Sphingobium yanoikuyae: one gene and its partners. The protein of the gene in region 3 binds, or shares a complex with, the protein of the main gene of each other region. Links are inferred from orthologs where the notes say so. Each region holds a gene or a part of one and is shown on either strand. Other genes may lie near its edges. The genes, in order: secA, secG and secY.

What was found.
Region 1: the proteins of secY (region 3) and secA are in contact, whole or in part, in a crystal structure (PDB 3DIN), measured with the Thermotoga maritima proteins. The link is inferred for Sphingobium yanoikuyae from one-to-one orthologs. Residues at the interface, in WP_004081795.1 of Thermotoga maritima: Glu108, Gly109, Glu110, Glu111, Ala236, Glu237, Arg238, Arg239, Ile240, Thr241, Ile242, Gln243, Tyr244, Ala245, Arg246, Arg247, Val248, Thr249, Gly250, Arg251, Arg252, Val253, Tyr254, Gly256, Ala257, Ser258, Thr259, Tyr260, Leu261, Pro262; in WP_004082002.1 of Thermotoga maritima: Glu261, Ala262, Arg263, Lys300, Ala301, Arg302, Thr303, Ile304, Ile305, Leu323, Tyr324, Asp325, Pro326, Val329, Ser330, Tyr333, Ile336, Lys340, Phe345, Val349, Glu363, Phe364, Tyr374, Ser375, Gly376, Gly377, Glu393, Ile395, Thr482, Ser483.
Region 2: secY (region 3) and secG share a complex: the UniProt entries of both Escherichia coli proteins name them as parts of the sec protein translocase complex. The link is inferred for Sphingobium yanoikuyae from one-to-one orthologs.

The regions. Positions count from the first base shown.
Region 1 is NZ_CP139979.1:2,105,861-2,109,281, reverse strand. The notes cover bases 53-3,321. They hold secA (preprotein translocase subunit SecA), read left to right. Parts: upstream 53-388; coding sequence 389-3,121; downstream 3,122-3,321. Other genes in these bases: U0025_RS09690 (glycine zipper 2TM domain-containing protein), read left to right, coding at 3,282-3,321; U0025_RS09700 (glycosyltransferase family 39 protein), read right to left, coding at 53-134. Also shown: more of U0025_RS09700, read right to left, coding at 1-52; more of U0025_RS09690, read left to right, coding at 3,322-3,421. UniProt on the Escherichia coli protein: Required for protein export, interacts with the SecYEG preprotein conducting channel.
Region 2 is NZ_CP139979.1:723,276-726,306, reverse strand. Bases 107-2,985 are described here. They hold secG (preprotein translocase subunit SecG), read right to left. Parts: upstream 1,796-2,985; coding sequence 1,418-1,795; downstream 107-1,417. Other genes in these bases: tpiA (triose-phosphate isomerase), read right to left, coding at 2,171-2,914; U0025_RS03390 (CTP synthase), read right to left, coding at 107-1,327. Also shown: more of U0025_RS03390, read right to left, coding at 1-106. UniProt on the Escherichia coli protein: Subunit of the protein translocation channel SecYEG. Overexpression of some hybrid proteins has been thought to jam the protein secretion apparatus resulting in cell death; while this may be true it also results in FtsH-mediated degradation of SecY.
Region 3 is NZ_CP139979.1:3,757,305-3,760,326, reverse strand. Bases 75-2,944 are described here. They hold secY (preprotein translocase subunit SecY), read left to right. Parts: upstream 75-771; coding sequence 772-2,118; downstream 2,119-2,944. Other genes in these bases: U0025_RS17240 (SRPBCC family protein), read left to right, coding at 2,921-2,944; U0025_RS17245 (adenylate kinase), read left to right, coding at 2,165-2,821; rplO (50S ribosomal protein L15), read left to right, coding at 75-576. Also shown: more of rplO, read left to right, coding at 46-74; more of U0025_RS17240, read left to right, coding at 2,945-3,022. UniProt on the Escherichia coli protein: The central subunit of the protein translocation channel SecYEG. Consists of two halves formed by TMs 1-5 and 6-10.

The DNA of each region.
Region 1 (3,421 bases), 1.7 Mb from region 3 along the record:
TATTGGCTTTCGTCATGATCGAAGGGTGCGGCAATCGCGGCGATCAGGAACCAGCCGGTCAATGCGCTAACCAGCAGCGCCGCCAGAGGCAGGCGCAATCGGCGCGACGGCGCCATGGAAATGGAACGATACACCCTGTTTGCGACCCTTGTTGTCGTGGCGCTCTTGCGGCGGCGTGCGCCCAAACGCAAAATATTTTCGGCGGCGCGTCGCGCCTGCACGACGGCAGGACGGCGCGGCTGCGGCAAAACCGCATCGGGCAAAGCCGTTACAGCCGTGCGACAGTCCGTCGCATTGATTGACTATCGGCTGTGCCGTGCCTAAATCGCGGCGCATATCTGCCCATGTGTCCGTTGGACCCATGGCCCCCTCATTGTCAGGAATTTGCATGTTCGGCGCACTCGCCAAGTCTATCTTCGGATCGTCCAACGAACGTTATGTGAAATCGCTGGGCAAGGTCATCGACCAGATCGCCGCCTTCGAACCGACGATCCAGGCGATGAGCGATGATGAACTGGTGAACCAGACGGCGCGCTTCCGTGAGCGCCTGGCCAATGGCGAAACGCTGGACGGCCTGCTGCCCGAAGCCTTTGCGACCGTTCGTGAAGCCTCGGTCCGCGTGCTCGGCATGCGTCACTTCGACGTCCAGATGATCGGTGGCATCGTCCTGCATCGCGGCGAGATCGCCGAAATGCGCACCGGTGAGGGCAAGACGCTGGTGGCGACGCTCGCCACCTATCTGAACGCGCTTGAGGGCAAGGGCGTCCATGTCGTCACCGTGAACGACTATCTGGCCAGCCGTGACTGCGAATGGATGGGTCAGGTCTATCGCTTCCTGGGCCTCACCACCGGTGTGATCGTGCCCAACCTGTCGGAAGACCAGCGCCGCGAGGCCTATAATGCCGACATCACCTATGCGACCAACAATGAACTCGGCTTCGATTATCTGCGCGATAACATGAAGTTCGATCGCGGTGCGATGGTCCAGCGCCCGTTCAACCATGCGATCGTCGACGAAGTCGATTCGATCCTGATCGACGAAGCGCGCACGCCGCTGATCATTTCCGGTCCGACCGACGACAAGTCGGAGCTGTATGTCGCGGTCGACGCGATCGTGAAGCAGCTGGTCGAGGAGGATTATGAGAAGGACGAGAAGCAGCGCACGATTACGCTGACCGAAGACGGCACCGAGAAGATCGAGCGCCTGCTGGAGGCCGCCGGCCTGCTCCAGGGCAATAATCTCTACGATTTCGAGAACACGCAGGTCGTCCATCACGTCAACCAGGCGCTGCGCGCGGTGGTGATGTTCCGCCGCGACATCGATTATATCGTCAAGGACGGCAAGGTCGTCATCATTGACGAATTCACCGGCCGCATGATGGATGGCCGCCGCTGGTCGGACGGTCTGCACCAGGCGGTGGAAGCCAAGGAAGGCGTCCAGATCGAGCCGGAAAACCAGACGCTGGCGTCGATCACCTTCCAGAATTATTTCCGCATGTACCCCAAGATTTCGGGCATGACCGGCACCGCATCGACCGAGGCGACCGAATTCTACGAAATCTACAAAATGAACGTCGTCACCATCCCGACCAATCGGCCGGTGCAGCGCGTCGACGAAGAAGACACGTTCTACAAGAATCTGGAAGACAAGTTCCGGGGCATCGCGCGCACCATCAAGGAACATGCCGAAAAGGGTCAGCCGGTGCTGGTCGGCACCGTGTCGATCGAAAAGTCGGAAATGCTGTCGGAATTCCTCAATCAGGAAGGCGTCAAGCATGCGGTCCTGAACGCGCGCTTCCACGAGAGCGAAGCCCATATCGTGGCCCAGGCAGGCCGCAAGGGCGCAGTGACGATCGCCACCAACATGGCTGGCCGCGGCACCGACATCAAGCTGGGCGGCAATCTGGAGATGCGCGTCGAGGACGAGCTGCGTGATATGCCGGAAGGCCCGGAGCGCGACGCAGCGGTCGCCCGCATCGAGGTCGAGATCGAGGCGGAGAAGCAGGAAGTGCTGGCCGCCGGCGGCCTGTTCGTTCTGGCGACCGAGCGGCACGAAAGCCGCCGTATCGACAATCAGCTGCGTGGCCGTTCGGGCCGTCAGGGAGACCCCGGCCTGTCGCGCTTCTACCTCAGCCTCGACGATGACCTGATGCGCATCTTCGGCCCGGACACGATGTTCGCCAAGATGATCCGTTCCAACCTGGAGGATGGCGAGGCACTGCCCCCGTCCAAGTGGCTGAGCAAGGCGATCGAGACCGCCCAGCGCAAGGTCGAGGCCCGCAACTACGACATCCGCAAGCAGGTCGTCGAATATGACGATGTCATGAATGACCAGCGCAAGGTGATCTACGAGCAGCGCAGCGACATCATGGACGCCGAAACGGTGGACGATGTCGTCACCGACATGCGCCATGAAACGGTCAATGACCTGGTCGGCGCATCCTGCCCGCCGGGCACCTATCCCGAACAATGGGATATGGAGCGGCTGAAGCTGCGCACCGCCGAAGTGCTGGGTCTGGAGCCTGATTTCGACGCCTGGCTGGCCGAGGACGCCGTCGATCCGGAAATGATCGAGGAGCGGCTTGCCGGTCTGGCCGACGCGGCCATTGCCGAGAAGACGCAGGAAGTCGAAGCGGCCGACTGGCACATGATCGAGAAGAGCATCATGCTCCAGAGCCTCGACCATCACTGGAAGGAGCATCTCTCGACGCTCGACGCGCTGCGCCAGGTGGTGCATCTGCGCGCCTATGCGCAGAAGACGCCGATCAACGAATATAAGCAGGAAGCCTTCGCCCTGTTCGAGCGCATGCTCGAGAATATCCGCGAGGACGTGACCAGCTCGATCGCGCGGGTGCAGTTCCGTATGGAAGCGCCGCAGCCGCAGTTCGACCTGCCGGTGCTGCCGGACTTCATCACCACCCATATCGACCCCTTCTCGGGCGAGGATAACAGCGCGGATATCGATGGCAGCCAGCTGGCGGGCATCACCACCACCATTCCGCGCGCGCCGGTGGACAATGTCGCGCCGGGCGAGTTCGCCAATCTCGACATCAGCCGCAACGCGCTTTGCCCCTGCGGTTCGGGTCAGAAATACAAGCATTGCCATGGTGCGCTGAGCTGAGGCGCGACCACAGGCGAGAAACAGGGAAGGGCGTTGCCGATGGCAGCGCCCTTTTTTTGTTTTGGTCCTGCAATGAAAATGGGGAACTCTTGCGCTGACAGGCCGTTGCGCATTGCGCCTGTGCGATGCGGACCGGATGTTCCGGCGGAAGGAGAAAGGCATGAGGAAATTTGCGATGGTATTGGCCTTGGCTGTGATCGCGGCCCCGATTGCGGCAACGGCCCAGCCGCCCGGCCATGGGCAGAACAAGCCTTCGCACAATAATGGCAACGGTCCGGGCAACCGACCGCCGGGCCATAA
Region 2 (3,031 bases), 3.0 Mb from region 3 along the record:
CGCCCAGACGCATGGTGCCGCCCAGATCGGTCTCGGCAGTGCGCTTCTGCAGGCCTTCCTTGCTCATCCATTCGGTGATGAGGCCGACGACCGGCTCGCTGGTCTCGCCGAACTCGGTGGTCGAGGCATTCTCGATCCCCGCCGTGTTCCGCGCGCCTTCGATGCAGGCCATCTGCATGCCAAGACAGATACCAAAGAAGGGCACGTCGCGTTCGCGCGCGAACTTGACCGACGCGATCTTGCCTTCCGACCCGCGCACGCCGAAGCCACCGGGGACGAGAATGCCGTGCATCGGTTCGAGGCTGGCGGCGAGATCGTCGCCCTTCTCGAACAGTTCGGCGTCGATCCACTTGATGTTGACCTTCACCCGGTTGGCAAGGCCGCCATGGTGCAGCGCTTCGTGCAGCGACTTGTAGGCGTCGAGCAGGCCGACATATTTGCCGACCACGCCGATCGTCACTTCGCCTTCGGGATTGAGCTGGCGATCCATGATATCGGTCCAGCGGTCCATCGACGGCGCGGGCGCATCGGTGATGCCGAAGGCGCGCAGCACTTCATTGTCGAGACCCTCGGCATGATATTGCTCGGGCACGGCATAGATGCTCTTGGCGTCGAGCGCCGGAATGACCGCCTCGGGACGGACATTGCAGAAGAGGGCGATCTTCTTGCGCTCGCTCTCGGGCAGCGGATGCTCGGCGCGGCACAGCAGGATGTCGGGCTGGATGCCGAGCGAGGTCAACTCGCGCACGCTGTGCTGGGTCGGCTTGGTCTTCAGTTCGCCGGCCGCCGCGAGATAGGGCACCAGGGTCACATGGACGAAGATCGACTGGCCGCGATCCAGATCATTATGGAGCTGGCGAATCGCTTCCATGAAGGGCAGCGATTCGATGTCGCCGACGGTGCCGCCGATTTCGCACAGCACGAAGTCCAGATCCTCGGTCTCCGCCGTGGCGAACGCCTTGATCTCGTCGGTGACGTGCGGGATGACCTGGACAGTCGCGCCCAGATAGTCGCCGCGCCGTTCGCGCTGGATGATGGTCTGATAGACCCGGCCCTGGGTGACGTTGTCCGACTGGCGCGCCGACACGCCGGTAAAGCGTTCATAATGGCCAAGATCGAGGTCGGTTTCCGCCCCGTCGTCGGTCACATAGACTTCGCCATGCTGATAGGGCGACATCGTGCCCGGATCGACGTTGAGATAGGGGTCGAATTTCCGGATTCGCACGCGATAGCCCCGCGCCTGCAACAGCGCTGCCAAGGATGCGGCCATGAGGCCCTTACCAAGCGAGGAGACCACGCCGCCGGTGATGAAAATATACCGCGTCATGGGAGAAGAGGCTTAGCCTTATACAAACGAGTTGAGCAAGCGCGCGAATCCGCACGCTCGCAAAAAATATGGCGATGAACGACGAAAAGGTCAGTTAGCGAGCGGAACTGCGCCGTTCGCTGCCGAACCATTGCCGGCGGCACTGGCCGCCCCGGCCAGCGGGTCGGCGTTGCCGGTCGCGGGCGCCGGGGCCTGCGTGGCGGGAGCCGACTTGACCAGCGAGGTGTCGATGTCGCCGCCGGCATGACGGACCGAGGCGATGACCGCCAGGGTGATCGACAGCAGGACGAAGATGGTCGCCAGGATCGTGGTCGAACGCGTCAGGAAATCCGCCGCGCCGCGCGCCGACATCAGCCCGGCCGGGCTGCCACCGACGCCCAGACCGCCACCTTCCGACTTCTGCATCAGAATGACGGTGACCAGCAGGGCAGCGACGATCGCCTGCACGACGAGAAGGAAGGTGAACATGCGGGTTCTTTTCTGTCCAATGAAGGAATGCGTTGGCGCGCACATAGCGATGATGGGCCGCCGGGGCAACCGGCGAGCCTGTCGATATGAACGAAGGCACGGATGAGGCCGCGTGCAGAAGGCGCTGCGGTTGGCTTGCAATGGCCCATATAATCAAGTCTGGACAGTGAAAGAACCGTTCGGGCTGAGCGAAGTCGAAGCCCTCGGCCGAGCGGAGCGAGGCAATAGCTTCGCCTTCGCTCAGCAGCGCCCTTCGACTTCGCTCAGGGCGAACGGAGTGAAGATAGCCAGCCCCTTCAACGCACAGCCAGCAACGAGCCCGACTCGCATCAAGCCAGAAGCCCCCTCTTCCGCACGAAGAGAGGGCGCTCTGCATCAATCCGCGGCGGCGATCACCGGTTCGAACTTGGCAGCCGACAGGCTGGCGCCGCCGACCAGGCCGCCGTCGACGTCCGGCAGGGCGATGATCTCGGCGGCATTATCGCCGTTCATCGATCCGCCATAAAGGATGCGCATGGCGTCGGCCTGTTCCTGGCCGATCCGACTGGCAAGCGCAGCCCGCAAGGTGGCGTGCATCGACTGGATCGCCTCCAGCGTCGGGATACGGCCGGTGCCGATCGCCCAGATGGGTTCATAGGCGACGGCCAGCCAGTCGGCGCTCGCGCCTTCGGGCAGCGAGGCGAGCAACTGGGCGGTGACCACTTCGTCGGCATCGCCCGCATCGCGCACGGCGAGCGTTTCGCCGACGCACAGGATCACCTTCATGCCCGCCGCATGGGCGGCGACCGACTTGGCGGCGACATCGGCGTTGGTCTCGCCGCGCGTCTCGCGCCGTTCGCTATGACCGGTAATGACCCAGGTCGCCCCCGCCTCGATCAGCATCTCGGCCGACAGCGAGCCGGTATAGGCGCCGCTCAGTTCCATATGACAATTCTGGGCGCCGATGAAGGCCGCGCCCTTCAGCTGCGACCCGGCCATGATCAGCGTGGCCGGCAGGCAGAGCCCGACTTCCACCGCCGGATGCTGCGCGGCGAGCTTGCCGATTGCCTCCACCTCGTCGAGATGCGCGCGCATCCCGTTCATCTTCCAGTTGCCGACCACCAGCTTGCGCCTGCTCATCGGTCCAAGTCCCCTTGTGATTATTGCTGCACGTGCCCGCAGCGGGTCCCCACGGCATGCACCGCGTCTCCTGGTTCCGCTTTCAGGCAATCAAGCCGATGGACGGCGATGCAGCAT
Region 3 (3,022 bases):
ATCCCGCACGGGATCAGCGCGACAAAAGCGAAAGCGAGTGCGAACATGAAACTGAACGAAATCAACGACAATGCCGGTGCCCGCAAGGGTCGTATGCGCGTCGGCCGCGGTATCGGCTCGGGCAAGGGCAAGACCGCCGGTCGCGGCCAGAAGGGTGCCAAGGCACGCTCGGGCGTCAGCATCAACGGCTTCGAGGGTGGCCAGATGCCGCTCCACATGCGCATCCCTAAGCGCGGCTTCAACAACATCTTCGCCAACGATTATGCGATCGTGAACCTGGGTGAAGTGCAGGCCGCGATCGATGCCGGCAAGCTGGACGCCGCTGCCGTCATCGACCATGCTGCGCTGAAGGCAGCCAACCTGGCCCGTGGTGGCAAGGATGGCGTCCGGGTTCTCGCCAAGGGCGAACTGACCGCCAAGGTCAGCTTCCTCGTCGCCGGTGCCTCGAAGAGCGCCGTCGAAGCGGTCGCCAAGGCCGGTGGCAAGCTGGACGTGATCGAAGTCGTCCCGGCAGCCGAGAAGGCCAAGGCGAAGAAGGGCACCGCCCTTGCCGCCAAGAAGGCCGCCAAGGCCTAAGTCTCGCCCGAGACTTGCAAGCACGGCCCCGCTGCCCGATATGGGTTGGCGGGGCTATGTGTATCGGGGGGAGCATATGTTCGTCGCAACGGCGGCAACTCCCGTTCGACATGGTCTTCCCGCCCCGCTAAGGGGGTAGCGATTCCGCCACGGAGCCCGACGGCTCCGGCAAGAATGATTTGAAGGGCAGCCACAATGGCATCGAGAGCCGACCAGCTCGCATCCAATCTCAGCCTCGCGAAGTTCAGCCAGGCGACCGACCTCAAGAAGCGCCTGTGGTTTACCCTCGGCGCGCTGATCGTCTTCCGCTTCCTCAGCTTCGTGCCGCTGCCGGGTATCGATCCCACCGCGCTCGCGGCCTGGTCGCAGAAGTCGGCCGGTGGCATCCTCGACATCTTCAACACCTTCTCGGGTGGTGCATTGTCGCGCGCGAGCCTCATCACGCTCGGCATCATGCCCTATATCACCGCGTCGATCGTGGTGCAGTTGGCCGCCTCCCTCTCGCCGCAGCTCGCGGCGATCAAGAAGGAAGGCGAGAGCGGCCGCAAGAAGCTGAACCAGTATACTCGCTATGGCACCGTCGGCCTGACCGCCGTGCAGGGCTATGCCGCCGCCGCCAACTGGCAGGCGCAGGGCGTGGTCGTGGACCCCGGCATGCTGTTCGTCGTCTCGGCGATCATCTCGCTGATCGGCGGCACCATGTTCCTGCTGTGGCTGGGTGAGCAGATCACTTCGCGCGGTATCGGCAACGGCACCAGCCTGATCATCATGGCCGGTATCGTCGCGCAGCTGCCGGTGACGCTGAGCAACCTGTTCAAGTCGGGCAGCGAAGGCTCGATCTCGGGCCTGGTCATCTTCCTGGTCGTCGTGCTGGGCTTTGGTCTGATTGCCTTCATCTGCTTCATGGAACGGGCGCAGCGCCGGGTGCTGATCCAGTATCCCAAGCGCCAGACGCGCCAGGGCCTGATGCAGGCCGATCGCAGCCACCTGCCGCTGAAGGTCAACACCGCGGGCGTGATCCCGCCGATCTTCGCCAGCTCGCTGCTGCTGCTGCCGCTGACCATCTCGCAGTTCATGGGCGTGAAGGCGGACGATGACAGCCGCTGGAGCAGCATCGTGCTGACGATCAACCAGTATCTGTCGCACGGCAGCCCCTTCTACATGGGCCTTTATGGGCTGGGGATCGTCTTCTTCTGCTTCTTCTACACCGCCGTGGTGTTCAATCCGGAAGAGACGGCCGACAATCTGAAGCGCAATGGCGGCTTCATTCCGGGCATCCGTCCGGGCAAGAATACCGAGAATTATCTCGATTATGTCCTGACCCGGATCACCGTGATCGGCGCCGCCTACCTGGCCTTCATCTGTCTGGTGCCGGAATTTGCCATCGCCCGGGCGGGAATTCCCTTCTACCTTGGTGGGACTAGCCTGCTGATCGTCGTCAATGTTACGGTCGATACCGTGACCCAGATCCAGAGCCATCTGCTTGCCCATCAATATGGGGATCTGATCAAGAAGGCGAAGCTGAAGGGCCGTCTGCGCTAAGGGGGCGCAGACAGGCAAGCGCAAGTACAAGGGGAGAATGCGCGCAATGAATATCATTCTGCTTGGTCCTCCGGGTGCCGGCAAGGGCACCCAGGCCACGCGGCTCGTCGACAGCCGTGGCATGGTTCAGCTGTCGACCGGCGACATGCTGCGGGCTGCGGTGAAGGCGGGGACTCCGGTCGGCCTTCAGGCCAAGGCGCTGATGGAATCGGGTTCGCTGGTGCCGGACGAGGTCGTCTCGGGCATCATCGGCGAAGCGCTTGATGCGCTGGCGGCCGATACCGGCGTGATCTTCGACGGCTATCCGCGGACCGAGGCCCAGGCCCATTCGCTCGACACCATCCTGGCCGATCGCGGCCGCACGCTCGATCATGTGATCGAGCTGGAAGTGGACGAGGATGCGCTGGTCGAGCGCATTACCGGTCGCTTCACCTGCGCGACCTGCGGCGAAGGCTATCATGATGTCTTCAAGCAGCCCAAGGTCGAGGGTACGTGCGACAAGTGCGGCGGGCATGAGTTCAAGCGTCGTCCCGACGACAATGAGGAAACCGTGCGTACCCGCATGGCCGAGTATCGCGCCAAGACCGCACCGATCCTGCCGATCTACGAAGCGCGCGGCATCGTCAGCCGCGTCGACGGCATGGCCGACATGAACGATGTCAGCGGCGCGATCGTCGCCATCTTGGACGGCGTTCCGGCCTGAGCTATTCTCCCTCCCCGACGACAAGGCGGGGAGGGGACATGGCCTATCCAATCAGATCGATACTGACAGGCGCTGGCGGCCGCGCCCGGACAGGGTGGGGTGGTTGCCAGCAGCGATGCCGGCTTTGTCGTGCAGGCGAGCGTGGACGTGGCTATGGCGCCCGACGCGGCCTATGCTCTGCTGGCAGAGCCGGGGCGCTGG